One region of the Blautia sp. DFI.9.10 genome, then DNA from elsewhere that is predicted to be linked to it. Evidence: predicted binding sites of a transcription regulator. Region 1 holds the regulator's gene; the other holds the start of a gene.

What was found. The regulator Rex, encoded in region 1, represses fermentation and respiration genes when NADH is low (regulators of the CRP and FNR family bind a similar motif). The targets are predictions, from matches to a motif close to ATTGTTAANTANTTAACAAT.
Region 2: the regulator Rex is predicted to act here: its motif matches at 6,091-6,110, upstream of gap (type I glyceraldehyde-3-phosphate dehydrogenase).

Annotation. Positions count from the first base shown of each region.
Region 1 covers NZ_JANGAA010000001.1:181,599-189,781, reverse strand. The annotation lists gene alr (alanine racemase) at 1-551, opposite strand, end outside; gene NE671_RS00830 (NAD(P)H-hydrate dehydratase) at 548-2,065, opposite strand; gene NE671_RS00825 (redox-sensing transcriptional repressor Rex) at 2,127-2,774, opposite strand; gene abc-f (ribosomal protection-like ABC-F family protein) at 2,989-4,905, shown strand; gene NE671_RS00815 (pyridoxamine kinase) at 4,936-5,802, opposite strand; gene pdxR (MocR-like pyridoxine biosynthesis transcription factor PdxR) at 5,895-7,211, shown strand; gene NE671_RS00805 (precorrin-8X methylmutase) at 7,208-7,849, opposite strand; gene NE671_RS00800 (cobyric acid synthase) at 7,852-8,183, opposite strand, start outside.
Region 2 covers NZ_JANGAA010000013.1:43,463-51,645, reverse strand. The annotation lists gene NE671_RS09410 (homoserine dehydrogenase) at 1-778, opposite strand, end outside; gene NE671_RS09405 (Mbeg1-like protein) at 832-1,950, opposite strand; gene NE671_RS09400 (hypothetical protein) at 2,134-2,355, opposite strand; gene NE671_RS09395 (helix-turn-helix domain-containing protein) at 2,457-2,735, shown strand; gene tpiA (triose-phosphate isomerase) at 2,852-3,601, opposite strand; gene NE671_RS09385 (phosphoglycerate kinase) at 3,646-4,842, opposite strand; gene gap (type I glyceraldehyde-3-phosphate dehydrogenase) at 5,028-6,047, opposite strand; gene NE671_RS09375 (histidinol-phosphatase HisJ family protein) at 6,353-7,171, shown strand; gene NE671_RS09370 (alpha-amylase family glycosyl hydrolase) at 7,246-8,183, shown strand, end outside.

The DNA of each region.
Region 1 (8,183 bases):
TCCAACTGCACCAGTGCAGGAGAACGGTCGGTCTCATCCGCCCTGGCAAAATGGGTAAACATTCCCTCGATCACCAGATTCGGGATTTTTGAGATTTTTTCGATCTTTATCGCATTTTCTGGAATATCCGCATATCCGATCCTTGTCATTCCCGTATCCAGAGCCAGATGAATATGTACATTTTTTCCAATGCGTGCACCTGCTTTTGCATATTCTGCTGCTGTATTAAGATCCGATATGGTGATCCGGATATCATTGGCTGCAAGCTCTTCATAATATTCCTCAAATACAAGGCCAAGGATCAGGACAGGCTTGGTGATCCCTGCATGCCGAAGCTCCAGTGCCTCCTCTGCAGTAGCTGTTGCAAATCCCCAGATATAGTCATAGTCCTGGATCAGACGGGCAATAGCTCTGGCACCATGACCATAACCGTCTGCCTTGATCACAGCGATGATCTTTGTCCCTTCTTTGACATTTTTATGCATTTCCTCAAAATTGTGGGCAATGGCATCCAGTGATACCAGTGCTTTTACTCTCTCGTATTTCTTCATAACTTCGACTCCTCTTCACCTATAGCTAATGCCTTGGGCAGATATTCTATGATATCTCCTGCCAGCATACTGCGCTTTCCTTTTTCAGCGGCTGCAAGATCACCGCAAAGTCCGTGAAGATAAACACCTAACGCGGCCTTTAAAACCATGGGAGGCTGTTCCTCCGTTTTCAGATACATACATAACACTGCTGCCAGGATCCCGGAAAGCACATCTCCGCTTCCTGCAGTTGCCATTCCGGAATTACCGGAAAGATTCAGATACATCTGGCCTTTCTCATCTGCGATCACCGTACATGCATCCTTCAATACGCACACAGAGCCTGTTTCCGCAGCACATTTCAGTGCAGTATCTGCGATCTCATGCTGGATCTCCTGGATCGTTCTGCCACTGAGCCGGCTCATTTCTCCGATATGCGGTGTCAGGACTACATGCTCTCCCAGATACTGATACCACTGTGGATGTGCAGCCAGAAGGTTCAGGCCGTCCGCATCCAGGATCAGCGGCTTTTTCTCCCGGGCAGCCGCCGTGAGAAACCACTGTTCTCTCTCACGGCTGGCCACTGATGTTCCAAGTCCCGGTCCGATCACGATCACATCACACCAGGATAGAAGCTGTTCATTGGATTCCTGATCAAAGCGGCTGCAGACCATAGCCTCCGGAAGGAGTATCTGCAGCGGGATCCTGTTGGCTTCCACAGTCTGGATCTTTACCATTCCCGCACCGGCACGAAGTGCTGCACTGGCGCTTAAATAAGCGGCTCCGCACATTCCCTCACTTCCGGTCACAAAGAGCACTTTTCCGAAGGTACCCTTGTTTCCGCCGGGATCACGTTCCGGAAACAGCTGCAGATCTTTATTTTCCAGACAGGCGGCAGATGCAGTCACAGCTTCCTGCTCATAGATCCCGATATCGGCGGTAACGATCCTTCCTGCATACAGTCTTCCCGGATAAAAGCAAAGACCTCTTTTCCGGTAGGCAAATGTGACAGTCAGATCGGCGCTGAAGGCAATTCCCATTTCCAGGCCAGTATCTCCGTTCACTCCTGACGGGATGTCAACTGCGATCTTTTTGGCCCTCGCACTGTTCATCTCATGGATGATATCAGCATAATGCCCCTCGATCGGACGCGTCAGGCCTACCCCAAACACGGCATCTACTATAGTAGTATATTCACTCCACTGCGGGTTATTCACCTCCGGGACACGATAACCGGAAGCGATCTTATACTGAAGAGCTGTCTCTCTGGTCATTTTATCTTTGTTTCCGACCATATAAAACTCTACCCGGATCCCCTTCAGATGGAACAATCTGGCAACAGCGATACCGTCACCGCCATTGTTTCCGCTTCCGCAGACTACCAGGATCCTTTCGTCCTTCTGGAGATACTTTTCTGTTTCCTCTACCACCTTCAGTGCTGCCCGCTCCATCAGAACCTCGGAGGGAACTCCGATCTCACGGATCGTTGTGGAGTCCAGATCCTTCATTTCTTTGCAGGTAACAAGCTTCTTCATTCTGTCTTCTGCCTCCCCTCTGTCATAGAGAAAGCTGCCGTTTCCGGCAGCTTAACAATTCTTACTTATCCACATGTTCCTGCCTGTATTTGCTGAGATTATAAGACAGTGTCATCAGACTCTCGGAAAGATGAACGTTCTCTACGATCACATCATCCGGTGTCTCAAGATCAAGATGTGCAAAATTCCAGATTGCCTTGATCCCGTTCTCCACCAGAATATCTGCCATTTCCTTGGCTTTATTCTTGGGAAGTGTCAGGATCGCGATCTCCACGTTATTCTCTCTCAGGAAAAACGGAAGCTCACTGAGCATCTGGATCTCAAGTCCACGGACTGCGATGCCCTCAAGCACAGGATTTACGTCAAAGATACCAACCAGCCTGAACCCGCGCTTCTCAAAATCCACATAATTGGCAAGTGCCTGTCCCAGATTACCGGCACCCAGGATGATCATCGGATGAACGGTATCTAGTCCCAGGATCTTACCGATCTCTGTATAAAGATAGTGTACATTATAGCCATACCCCTGCTGCCCAAAACCGCCGAAATTATTAAGATCCTGACGGATCTGAGAAGCTGTGGTATGCATCTTCTTACTTAACTCATTGGAAGAAATACGTTCTACATTGTCTTCCATCAGCTCTCCTAAGTAGCGGTAATAGCGTGGCAGACGCTTAATCACCGCTTTCGAGATTTGTTTTGTCTCCACGATAGTTTTCCTCCTTACCTTACACTAGGTTAATTATAACGAATTGACATTTTCCTGTCAATTAAAGTTGTCTATTCTGTACAAATTTCTTTATAATTTTTCTAATAATTGATTTTTTCTTTGAAATCCCGGCAGTTTCCGTTATAATAGGTGGAGGATTTTTCCCTGTTCAGGCATAAACAGGGGTGATTCTTTATACAGGAGGACAGTTTTTATGATTTTATCATGTCAGAATATATGCAAGGCCTTTGGCGAAAAAGTAATTTTAAATGATGCATCCTTTCACATTGAAGACCGTGAAAAGGCTGCTCTGATCGGATGCAACGGTGCAGGAAAGACCACACTGCTGCGGATCATCATGCAGGAGCTTTCTGCTGATTCCGGTACCGTGGTGCTTGCCCGGGATAAAAATATCGGCTATCTTGCCCAGTACCAGGATATCCACGGACATCATACCATCTACGAGGAGCTTCTTACCACCAAGCAGCACATCATCGATATGGAACGCCGTATCCGCAATATGGAACAGGAAATGAACACGGTGACCGGTGATGAGCTGAACCGTCTGATGGAAACCTATACCCGCCTGACCCATCAGTTTGAGCTGGAGAACGGATACGCTTACAAAAGTGAGCTGACCGGTGTCTTAAAGGGTCTCGGCTTCACGGAGGAAGATTATGACAAGCAGATCGAAACTCTTTCCGGCGGTCAGAAAACCCGCGTGGCGCTGGGCAAGATGCTTCTTTCCAAGCCGGATATCCTGCTTCTGGATGAGCCAACCAATCACCTGGATATGGAAAGCATCTCCTGGCTGGAAACTTATCTTCTGAATTATCCGGGAGCTGTTTTTATCGTCTCCCATGACCGTTATTTTCTGGATAAGGTAGTCACCAAGGTCATTGAGATCGAAGCCGGACAGACCCGCGTATACAGCGGCAACTACTCTGCCTATGCTCTCAAGAAGGCTCAGCTTCGTGATGCACAGTACAAGGCATACTTAAATCAGCAGCGGGATATCAAGCATCAGGAAGCCGTTATCGCCAAGCTGAAATCCTTTAACCGTGAAAAATCCATCAAGCGTGCGGAAAGCCGTGAAAAAATGCTGGACCGTGTACAGAGGATCGAAAAGCCTCTTGAGCTCCAGGACCGGATGCGTATCTCGCTGGAACCACGGGTGTTAAGCGGAAACGATGTGCTCCACGTGGAAGCGCTTTCCAAGGCCTTTCCGGGACAGACCCTGTTCTCCGATATCTCCTTTGATATCAAACGCGGCGAGCGTGTGGCACTGATCGGAAACAACGGAACCGGAAAGACCACCATGCTGAAGATCATCAACGGTCTTATTGAGGCAGATGCCGGCAAATTTTCCCTTGGTTCCAAGGTGCAGATCGGTTATTACGATCAGGAACATCATGTTCTGCATATGGACAAGACGATTTTCCAGGAGATCTCCGATACTTATCCGACTCTCACAGAGACCGAGATCCGAAATATGCTTGCTGCATTTCTCTTTACCGGAGATGATGTTTTCAAGGAAATCTCCGCACTTTCCGGTGGAGAAAGAGGCCGTGTTTCCCTTGCAAAGCTGATGCTTTCCGAAGCCAACTTCCTGATCCTTGACGAGCCTACCAACCATCTGGATATTGCTTCCAAGGAGATCTTGGAGGAAGCACTAGTCAGCTACACCGGTACAGTCCTTTATGTATCCCATGACCGTTACTTTATCAATCAGACTGCGACCAGGATCATGGAACTGACAAACCAAGCAGTGGTAAATTACATCGGTGATTATGATTACTATCTGGAAAAGAAGGAGGAGCTGACCAGTACCTATGCACCGGGAAGCACTTCTCCGGAGGCACCTGCCGAAGAAAAATCGGTTTCCGAGAACAAGCTTTCCTGGCAGCAGATGAAGGAAGAACAGGCAAAGAAACGAAAACGGGAAGCCGAGCTGAAAAAAGTCGAAGCCCGTATCGAAGAGCTGGAAACAAGAGACAGCGAGATCGACGAGACTATGGTCCTTCCGGATGTCTGCACCAATGTAGCGGAATGTACAAAGCTGAGCCGCGAAAAAGCAGCCATCGCTGAAGAACTGGAAGAGCTTTATGAAAAATGGGAAGAGCTGGCCTGACGGTCAGCTCTTTTTTATCCCCTTATGTTTTTATGGAAGCAGCATGCCGAGATGCTGTTCAAAGCATACACCATCGTTACGGTCTGTTCCTTCCTCCACCGCATCCCGGATCGATGCCGAGATAAAGTCCACGGCCAGCTCTGCACAGGTTTTCATGGAATATCTTTTTACCAGCCCTGCACTGAGCACGGATGCAAAAAGATCTCCTGTCCCGGAATAGCTTCCGCCGGATTTCTCTGCAAATACCCAGGAGCTGTTTCCGTTTTCCAGGACAAGATTCCCCATTTTCAGAGGCTGCCCCTCCTCCCTGTGATCCACTCCAGTGATCACAACGGCAGGAAGTGAAAATTTCCGGGCAAGTCCGCACCCGATCTCCCGGATTTCTTCCATCCGCCGGGCCTCTGATACCTTTTGCAGTTTATTCCAGATCTCCTCCATTTTTTCTTTTCCGTAGAGAAGAAGGAGGGCTTCCGTAAGGTTCGGTGTGATCACATAGGAACGACGTGTCAGTTCGCAGAACCGGCTGCGGAGTTCTTCTGTATAGATCGGATAAACCGCGCCGTCATCCCCCATCACCGGATCTGTAAGGATCAAAGTATCCTTTCCTGCAAACGCATCCATAAATTTCAGGATCCTGTCTGCCTGCTTATCATCAGAAAGAAATCCTGTATAGATCCCATCCGGGAAAAATCCTCTTTTTTTCCACTGCTCCATATATGGTTCCATATGCTCTGTGAAATCCTCACAGAAATAACTTTCATAACCGGTCTGGTTGCTTAAAACAGCGGTGGGAAGTGGACACGCCTGGACTCCCATCACCGAGATCACCGGGATCGCTGCTGTCAGTGAACATTTCCCCAGCCCGGAAAGATCATTGATCACTGCTATTTTTTTCATGGTAATTCTCCAGTCTTGAGTTTTTTTCTGTAATATTATAGAATGAACTGTCAGGTTTACGCAATCATTTTTGGAAGGAAATCATCATACTTATGTTAAATATATCTGCAGAACACAAAAAAGAACACCTTTATCTGGAGGTTTACCACTATTATCGGAAGCTGATCCTGGAAGGCCGTCTCCTTCCCGGAAGCAAAATGCCCTCCCTCCGCAAATGCGCCCAGGAGCTGAAGCTGAGCCGTACCACCATCGAAAATGCCTATCTTCTGCTGGCAGCAGACGGCTATATCATCGCCAGGGCACAGAGCGGCTATTATGTCACCGGCATTGCTTCCAAGCAGCATCTGCTTACCCCCGAAAAACAGGATAAGGATATCACGCCCTGCCTTTATGATTTTGCCTCTTCCGGTGTTGACCGGGAAAGCTTCCGTTTTGATCTGTGGCAGCGTTACATCAAAAGCGCCCTCCGCCAGGGCGACCGTATGCTTTCTTATGGCGAACCCCAGGGTGAAAGCGATTTCCGGGAGGTTCTCGCAGACTATATCCGGGAACGCAGAAATGTGATCTGCTCCCCGGATGACATTGTAGTAGGGGCCGGTCTCCAGCCCCTTCTCCAGATCCTCTGCCCTCTGATCCATGAACGGAAAACCGTTTCGTTCCCCACACCGTCCTTCACCACATGCAGCACCATCTTTCAGGATTACGGCTTTGATGTCCATTACCGGGACAAAAGCTGCGATGTGATCTATGTTTCTCCTGCTCACATGACGAAATGGGGCGAGATCATGCCGGTAAAACGACGCCTGGAGCTGATCCGTCATGCGGAGATCGATGACCATCTGATCATTGAGGATGATTTCGAAAACGAATTTGTTTATTTCCAGAAACCGACGCCTTCACTTTTCGGTCTTGCAGGTGGTGAAAACGTTGTCTATATCGGTTCCTTTTCCAGGCTGCTGCTGCCCTCCATCCGTGTCAGCTTCATGGTATTGCCACGCTCTCTCCGGGAAAAATATACAAAAAAAGCAGCCTTTTATAATCAGACTGCTTCCAAGGCAGAACAGATCGCACTCTGCCAGTTTATCCGCGACGGGCATCTGGCTTCCCAGACAAGAAAGCTCCGCCGCCTTTATTCCCAGAAGCTGAAGGCTCTTTCCCAGGCTGTCCGGGAAACCTTCGGCCAGGACTGCCAGATCCAAACAGGAGCCGCAGGAACCAGCCTTGCCCTTACTCTCCCCTGTTCTCTCACAGGCAGTGAACTGACAGACAGAGCCCGGAACCATGGTCTGGGACTGGAGGTTCTCAGAGAAAACGGAGCCGAGGTCACCTTGGTCCTCTCCTGCTCCTCCATTCCATCCAAGGATTTTCTGCCTGCCTGTCAGCTTCTGAAGGAGGTTACCGGCTCCTAATCTCTCCGGTTATCGATCATGTAGAGCAGGGCATTTACAATGCACGCAGCGATGTTGCTTCCACCCTTGCGTCCTTTTGCCACAATATAAGGCACATCTGCGTGCATGATCAGCTCCTTGGACTGCACAACATTCACAAAGCCTACCGGCACACCGATGATCAGCTCAGGAGAAAGCTTTCCGTTCTCAATAAGCTCATAAAGACGTACCAGTGCGGTAGGTGCGTTCCCAATGGCAAAGATCAGCTTTTTATCCATCTCTGCGGCCTTGTCCATGCTGGCTGTGGCTCTGGTAGTCCCGTTCTTTTTTGCAAGGGCAGCCACATCCTCATCGGACATGAAACAGTAAGCCTCACCGCCGTAGCGGGCAAGTGCACGCTTGTTGATCCCGGCCTTTGCCATCTGGGTATCTGTGACGATGCAGGCACCGTTGCGGATGGCGTCCATGGCCATCTCCACTGCACCCTCCGAGAAGCAGAGATTTTTTGCATAATCAAAATCTGCGCTTGTGTGGATGCAGCGTTTTACGATCAGCTCTGTTCCCGGGATCAGGGGAGTATCCCCCAGCTCTTCTGTGATGATCTCAAAGCTTCTTTTTTCAATCTCCATGGGTTTTACATTTTCAAGCTCAACTTTCATTTCTATTCTTCCTCCGTAATCCCGTTTTCCAGTATCTCATAGATTTTTTTCATATCCAGATGCTTCCGCAACTCTGAAGCCAGGATATCATACTGCTGTTCCTTAAATGCCGCAAAATCCACGCCTGTCATATTTTCCACATCAATACCTTTTTTCTCGCCGATCACGCGGATGATCGCCTCTGCAGATGCTTCCTTATCGAAAACGCCGTGAATATAGGTTCCGCACACATTTCCTGCAAAAGCACCCTCTTCTTTTTTCTTACCGCTGACGCTGTCTGTGATCTTCGTGGCTGTTCCTGCATTGTCCTTCAGGATGCTTTCGCCCATATGGA
Region 2 (8,183 bases), on a different contig from region 1:
CGTCCTCCTGACAGCGTGCAACACCCAGAAGCTTGATCTCGCAGCCCATTTCTTTTGCGTAACGGATATCCTTTGCCGTGATCTTTGTGATTCCCTCTATATGAACATTATCAAGGGTAACTCTGGAATTAAAGGCAACTGATGCAAGGATGGCAACCTTTCTTCCAGCATCAATTCCCTCGATATCTGCAGTAGGATCTGCCTCTGCATATCCAAGTTCTGTAGCAAGAGCAAGAGCATCTGAAAATTCCATTCCCTCCTGGGACATCTTGGTAAGGATAAAGTTCGTAGTTCCGTTTACAATTCCCATAACTTCCGTTACATGGTTAGCCTCAAGACTGTTCTTCAACGGGCTGATGATCGGGATTCCTCCGGCAACTGCTGCCTCAAACAGAAAATCCTTCTGCGCTGCCCTGGCAGTTTCCAGGATCTCTTTTCCGTGGACTGCGATCAGATCCTTGTTTGCAGTTACAACGTTCTTGCCGGCTTTCAGTGCTGCAAGGATATAAGTACGTGCCGGCTCGATCCCGCCGATCAGCTCGATCACAATATCAATGGAAGGATCTCCCTCAATATCTGCCCAGTCTGTTGTAAGAACAGAAGGATCGTCTACCTTCCCGGACGCTTTCTCAAGGTTACGCACCAGGATCTTTGTGATCTTTACCTGGCATCCAAGCTTGGCTGTCATTTCCTGCTCCTGGCTTTTGATCACTTTATATACACCGGTTCCTACTGTTCCGAGACCAAGAAGGGCCGCATTTACGACTTTTTCGTTCATTTTCTGATGTCCCCTTTCCGTTTTTTCCAATTTTTATCAGAGTAACTCCTATGTTATGGCAGAAAACGCTTTTTGTCAAGTTCCGGCAGAGGAAGCAATTCCAGCCAGCTGCCAAAAAGTCCGGTGATCAGTTCCTGCACCATAGCTTTTGACTGTGGTTCCAGTTTATCCAGCTGGCGCACCATGGCAGCCAGACTTTTCAGACCACCTTCCTGGATTTGGGAAATGGTATCTGCTCCGGTTGCTTCCAACACAGAAAAGAGTTCCCCGATGAGATGCTCTCTCTGCTTTTCATCCATATGGTCGATCCATTTATGAAGACTTCGATCTGACGCCGCAGCTCTTCTTGTCAAACTTTCTTTCTCTATAAAGGATGGCCCCATTACCTCCCAGGTAAAAGCATCATGCTGCAGGATCCCCTTCTGTGTACTGGCTACAATCCGCGGATCTTTCTGGTGGCTGAGCAGCATACCGATCACAGATGCCTCGGGAATGATACGAGTGACTTTTGGCAAAACCCTTTCCACTCTTCCGGGACTGAAAAATCCTTCCGGGAAACCCGGGCCATCATTATCATAGACAGAAAGAAGCTTTTCCTGCAGGATGTCACTGCACTGCATCGCTGCATACATAGCCAGATTTCCGCCTTTGGAATGACCGCCGATCCGCAGCATGGACTGTATATAAGTTCCATGCGTTTCCAGATATCCCAACGCCTTTCTGTGCGAAGGAACAACTCCGTTGCTTAAGTTAAAATCCTCCTTCCATCCCACAATGGTATCATCGGTTCCCCGAAAGGAAATATATGTGGTTCCATCATCCAGTCCTATAGTCACTGCCGCAAACTGCTGAGCCTGACTGGAAAGGATTTCATTGACAAAGCCTCCTACTGTACATTTCCGGAATCTCTCCGCACAGGCCATTTTTTCAAGGAGCACCGGTGTATTCTGCAGAAATGCACTTTCTGCTTTCAGATCCTTCTTCATTTCCCGTCTGGAAAAAGCCGCAAAGAGTTCTTCTACAGAAAGAGTATTTCCGTTTTTTACTTCTGCCCTCTCATCCAGATCAAGATAGGAAAAACACGCCAGTATCAGATTGTCAACTTCATTAAAGGGTGACTGCTCAAAGGTAAGATCTCCTCTCCAGTCAAGATAATCCAGAATATTCCCCATAAAATCCTCCGCAAATGATCATATAAGCGTCTTACGCACAGCTGCAGGCTTTCTTTCTATTATAATACGTAACGGCTGCATCACAGCACAGCCATCTGATGCGTTTCTGCCGTTATCAGATAACCGTTTTCTGAAACGACATACCCTGCCAGATATTTATTGTTATCATACCATAAATCCTGATCATTTGCTCCTTTCATCCATTTTTTTTCTGAGATAAAGGATGTAATGAATGCAGCCGCAGGTAAAAGCTGGAAACAGTATCGACAGGCCTGCTGCTGACATCATATAGATCACTGCCCCTTTTCCGTCATCCGGTGTTCCTGCCACAAAGCAGTAGAACATGGTAGCTGAAAAATACAGTGTGATCACCACTGAAATTAAGATTTTAAAAAACTTCCTCATTGCTTCTCCTTTCTATAGTGTCGATATAAGGACACTGTTGTGATTCCAATTTTACCTTCATAATAAGATTAATTCAAGGATGAATCGGACAGGATATATATATGATAAAATATGACAGATTTTGGGTCACGATGAAGGAGCGTGGGATCACTCAGTATGATCTTTATGAACATTACCAGATCACCCGTTCACTTCTGGACAGACTTCGAAAAAATAAAAATGTTGAAATTTATACCATAGACAGGCTGTGTTCCATTCTCCACTGCGAGATCGAGGACATTGTGGAACACGTTCCCGAGCCTGACGAAAGGAACGAACATACAGAAAAAGCTTCAGAGAAAAACAATCCTTACTCTGAAGATAAGAAAAACTCTCTCTGACTGTGATCAGATGCAGCTTTTTTGTTGGCTGTGTTATCCGTGTCAGGGAGAGTTTTTCTGATTTTTTCTATAAGTAGATATAAAAAAAGGGGCCGAAGCCCCTTTTTAAATAGATCTTATTTGTAGTTTACGATCTTTCCGAAATCTGGTTTCAGGGAAGCGCCGCCTACAAGACCGCCGTCGATATCAGCCTGAGCGAATAAGTCAGGAGCTGTTGCAGCGTTTACAGATCCGCCGTACTGGATACGGATCTCTGCTGCTGTAGCGTCATCATAGATCTCAGCGATGCATTTACGGATATCAGCGCAAACCTCCTGAGCCTGCTCTGTTGTAGCTGTCTTACCTGTTCCGATAGCCCAGATCGGCTCGTAAGCGATAACTGCTGTCTTAGCCTGATCAGCTGTAACACCCTGGAATCCAACCTTAACCTGCTGACGGATGAAGTCCATTGTTACGCCCTGCTCTCTCTGAGTAAGTGTCTCACCACAGCACATGATCGGTGTGATGCCATGCTCGAAAGCTTTGAGCATTTTTTTGTTAACGTCCTCGTTTGTCTCACCGAAGTACTCTCTTCTCTCGGAGTGTCCAAGTACAACGTACTTAACGCCTGCATCTACGAGCATAGCCGGAGCGATCTCACCTGTGTAAGCGCCTTTCTCCTCGAAGTACATGTTCTCAGCACCAACCTGGATGTTAGAACCTTTAGCTGCCTCAACAACAGGGATGATGTCGATAGCCGGTACGCAGAATACTACGTCAACTTCATCGTTAACAACAAGCGGTTTTAAAGTCTCAACAAGCTTTACAGCCTCGCTTGGTGTCATGTTCATTTTCCAGTTTCCAGCAATAATTTTCTTTCTTGCCATTGTTTTTATCTCCTTTTCGTGTTCGCGGAACACTTTATTTTTTATCAGTCTTTATCGTTAGCTGCTGCTACGCCCGGAAGCTCTTTGCCCTCAAGGAACTCAAGAGAAGCACCGCCACCTGTGGAGATGTGTGTCATCTTGTCGCCATATCCAAGGATATTTACAGCTGCTGCGGAATCACCACCACCGATGATGGTTGTTGCATCTGTCTCAGCAAGAGCTTTGGCAACTGCTTCTGTACCATGAGCGAAGTTCGGCATCTCGAAGCATCCCATCGGTCCGTTCCATACAACAGTCTTGGCATCTTTTACAGCGTCTGCAAAAAGCTTCTCAGTCTCCGGTCCGATATCCATTCCTTCCCATCCGTCCGGAATCTCACCACGTTTTACAACCTGGATATTGCAGTCATTGGAGAAGTTATCACCGATTCTGTTATCTACAGGAAGAAGAAGCTTCACGCCCTTCTCCTCTGCTTTCTTCATCATGTCAAGAGCATACTGAAGGTAATCATCCTCGCAGAGGGATGTTCCGATATGTCCGCCCATAGCCTTGGAGAATGTATAGGACATACCACCACCGATGATTAGTGTATCTACCTTGTCAAGAAGGTTGTTGATTACAGAGATCTTGCTGGAAACCTTAGCACCGCCAAGAATTGCTACGAATGGTCTCTCCGGATTGTTTACAGCGTTTCCAAGGAAATCGATCTCTTTCTGCATCAGATATCCTACAACTGCTGTTTTTACATATTTGGTAACACCTACGTTAGAGCAGTGAGCTCTGTGAGCAGTTCCGAATGCATCATTTACAAATACATCACAGAGGGAAGCAAGATCTTCGCTGAACTTGTCTTCGTTCTTTGTCTCTTCTGCACGATAACGTGTGTTCTCAAGAAGAACTACATCGCCATCTTTCATCTCTGCTACAGCAGCTTTTGCGTTCGGTCCTACTACCTCAGGATCTGCTGCAAATTTTACTTCCTGGCCAAGAAGCTCAGAAAGACGAACTGCTACAGGTGCAAGAGAAAGCTCCGGTTTCGGCTCTCCCTTCGGTTTTCCAAGGTGGGAGCAAAGGATAACCTTTCCGCCGTCTGCGATCAGTTTCTTGATTGTAGGAAGAGCAGCTACAAGACGGTTCTCATCTGTGATCTTTCCATCCTGAAGCGGAACATTGAAGTCGCATCTTACAAGTACTTTCTGTCCTTTTACATTGATATCGTCAACACTTTTTTTGTTCAGCATCTCTATATCTCCTTAACTTTTATTTCTGCAAAAGCAGATGAATAAGGGCGAGCGGTATTGTTGTCCGCTCTGTTAACAGTCATTCCTCAGACATTTTTTTGTTTGGTCTTTTGGAAAAAAAGGGCCCGGTCCTCTTCAGACCGGACCCTTTCTGAGTCTATTCTTCTACACCCGTTCGCAGAAAATTAAGCGTTCAGAAGTTTTCCGAAGTGCTTGATTGTACGAACCATCTGGCTTGTGTAGGAGTTCTCGTTGTCATACCAGGAAACTACCTGAACCTCTGTTGTGCCATTCTCAAGTGGAAGTACCATTGTCTGAGTAGCATCGAAGAGGGAACCAAATCTCATACCAACGATATCGCTGGATACGATCTCATCCTCGTTGTATCCGAAGGACTCATTGGAAGCTGCTTTCATAGCTGCGTTGATCTGCTCTTTAGTAACGTTTCCTTCAACTACTGCTGTAAGGATTGTTGTAGAACCTGTTGGGGTAGGTACACGCTGTGCAGAACCGATAAGTTTGCCGTTAAGCTCTGGGATAACAAGTCCGATAGCTTTAGCAGCACCTGTGCTGTTCGGAACGATGTTAACTGCAGCTGCACGGGATCTTCTCAGATCGCCTTTTCTCTGCGGTCCGTCAAGTGTCATCTGATCGCCTGTGTAAGCGTGGATTGTGCACATGATACCGGATTTGATCGGTGCAAGATCGTTAAGAGCCTTAGCCATTGGTGCAAGGCAGTTTGTTGTACAGGAAGCTGCGGAGATGATCTTGTCCTCGTTTGTAAGACCCTGATGGTTTACGTTGTAAACGATTGTCTTAAGGTCGTTTCCAGCCGGAGCGGAAATAACTACGTGCTTAGCACCTGCATCGATATGAGCCTGAGCTTTGTCTTTGGATGTGTAGAAACCTGTGCACTCAAGAACTACGTCTACACCGATCTCTCCCCATGGAAGCTCTGCAGCGTTAGCCTTAGCATAGATTTTGATCTCTTTTCCGTCTACTGTGATGGAATCCTCGCCTGCTGTTACTTTATCAGCAAGAGCATATCTTCCCTGTGTAGAATCATATTTTAATAAGTGAGCAAGCATCTTAGGAGATGTAAGATCGTTGATTGCTACGATCTCAAATCCTTCTGCTCCAAACATCTGACGGAATGCAAGACGACCGATACGTCCAAAACCATTAATTGCAACTTTTACTGCCATGATAAATTCCTCCTATGAATTGAATGGTGATTTAAATCGTTCCTTTGTTAAAGAAACATCAACCTGTTTCATATTGTACCTAATTCCAAACAAAAATTCAAGAGCTATTTATAAAAAAGAACATTAAAATAAATATTAAGAAAATTTCTGAAAAATGTGCTATAATTCTCTGATAGAAAGTTCTGTCCTGCTGATTCCCAAAACGGATATCTATATTCCCGCTGGGAGTTTGACTTTCCCGGATTCATAACAGGCAGATACGATCATTGTCACAGAATATAAAGGCTTGAATATGGAGGTACAAAATGGACCAGAAAATTTTATGGGACTGCCATATGCACTCCTCTTTTTCCGCAGATTCCGATACACCGATGGAAGAAATGATCCAGACTGCCGCAGACCAGGGTCTCACGGGAATCTGTTTTACTGAACATTTTGATCCGGATTATCCCGATACTCCGGAAAATCTTGATTTTTCCCTGAACATCCCTGCATACCGCCAGAAACTTGAGAGTCTTGCGGATGCTTTTAAAGACCAGATCCAGGTTAACTTCGGGATCGAGCTTGGACTTCAGCCTCAGCTTGCAGAATCTTTTTCCGATCTTCTGAAAGAAGTTCCCTTTGATTTCGTTATTGGTTCCTCCCATGTGGTGCACGGATACGATCCTTATTATCCTTCTTATTTTGAGGGCCGTAAGGAATCCGCATGCTACATGGAATATTTTGAATCCATCCTGGAAAATATCGCTGCTTTTGACGAGATGGATGTGTACGGACATATCGACTATGTAGTACGTTATGGTCCAAATCAGAACCGTCAGTATTCTTATGGAAGATATAAGGAGATCCTGGACGAGATCCTGCGGACATTGATCCGCAAAAATGTGGGAATCGAGCTGAACACAGGCGGTTATCACTACGGGCTTGGTGAACCGAATCCATGTGTCAATATTATCCGACGTTACCGTGAGCTTGGCGGTGAGATCATCACCATCGGTGCAGATGCCCATACTCCGGATAAGATCGGCTATGCCTTTGACAAGGCGGCTGATGTTCTCCGTGAATGTGGTTTTTCCTATTATGCTGTATTTAAAAACCGCCGTCCTGTTTTTCATAAGCTGTAGCTCTGTTTCTCTCTCCGGTGAGAGAGTTTACATTTTATACCGAAAATATCATTTTATCTAAGGAGGAACTCTATATGTCAACAAAAAGACTCCAGAAAAAGAAAGCTGCCATGCAGGCAAAAAAAGAAAAGCAGCTGAAAAAAAATACCAGTGCTGCCAAATCTGTTGAAAATGCTAAAGCCGAAGTGAAAAAACTTGAAACCGTAAAGAAGGAAACGCTTAAAGTCGAGACTTCCAAGACCGAACCGATCAAAGTCGAGACTTCCAAGACCGAACCGATCAAGGTCGAGACTTCCAAGATTGAACCGACCAAAGTCGAGACTTCCAAGACCGAACCGATCAAGGTCGAGACTTCCAAGACCGAACCGATCAAGGTCGAGACTTCCAAGACCGAGCCGATCAAGGTTGAGACTTCCAAGACCGAACCGATCAAGGTCGAGACTTCCAAGACTGAGCCGGCGAAAGTTACTACTTCCAAGACCGAGCCTCTGAAAGTCGAAACTTCCAAGGAGGACACAGCTTACGATGCCCTCTACGAGAAACGTCTGAAACACTACTACAATGATCTGAAATGGCTTTACTGCGAACTGTTCCGCGATCACCCGGAAGTTACCGGCACATTCTCAAGCCTCACAAAAAAGATGAAAGAAATCTACCGTGAGCGTTCTCTTTCCATGAAGGAAGCCGACCAGAACTGCGCTGCAGATCCTGATTGGTTCCGTAAGACTACTTTCACCGGAATGGCTGTAAATCCTGCTGACTTCGCAGATACTCTTTCCGGGCTGTCCGATAAACTGGACTATATCAGTGAATGCAAAGCAGACACTCTGTACCTGACAGATCTTTTCCAGGCAACCTCCAACTGCTCCCTTCGCATTATCCCGGAGATTGGAACCTCCGAAGATCTGCATACACTTGCAGCTAACTGTAGGAAAGCAGGTATCCGCCTGGCTCTTGAGATCCCGTTAAGTCTTTCTGTGGATGACCCACAGTCCGGTGCGCCATGCGTGCT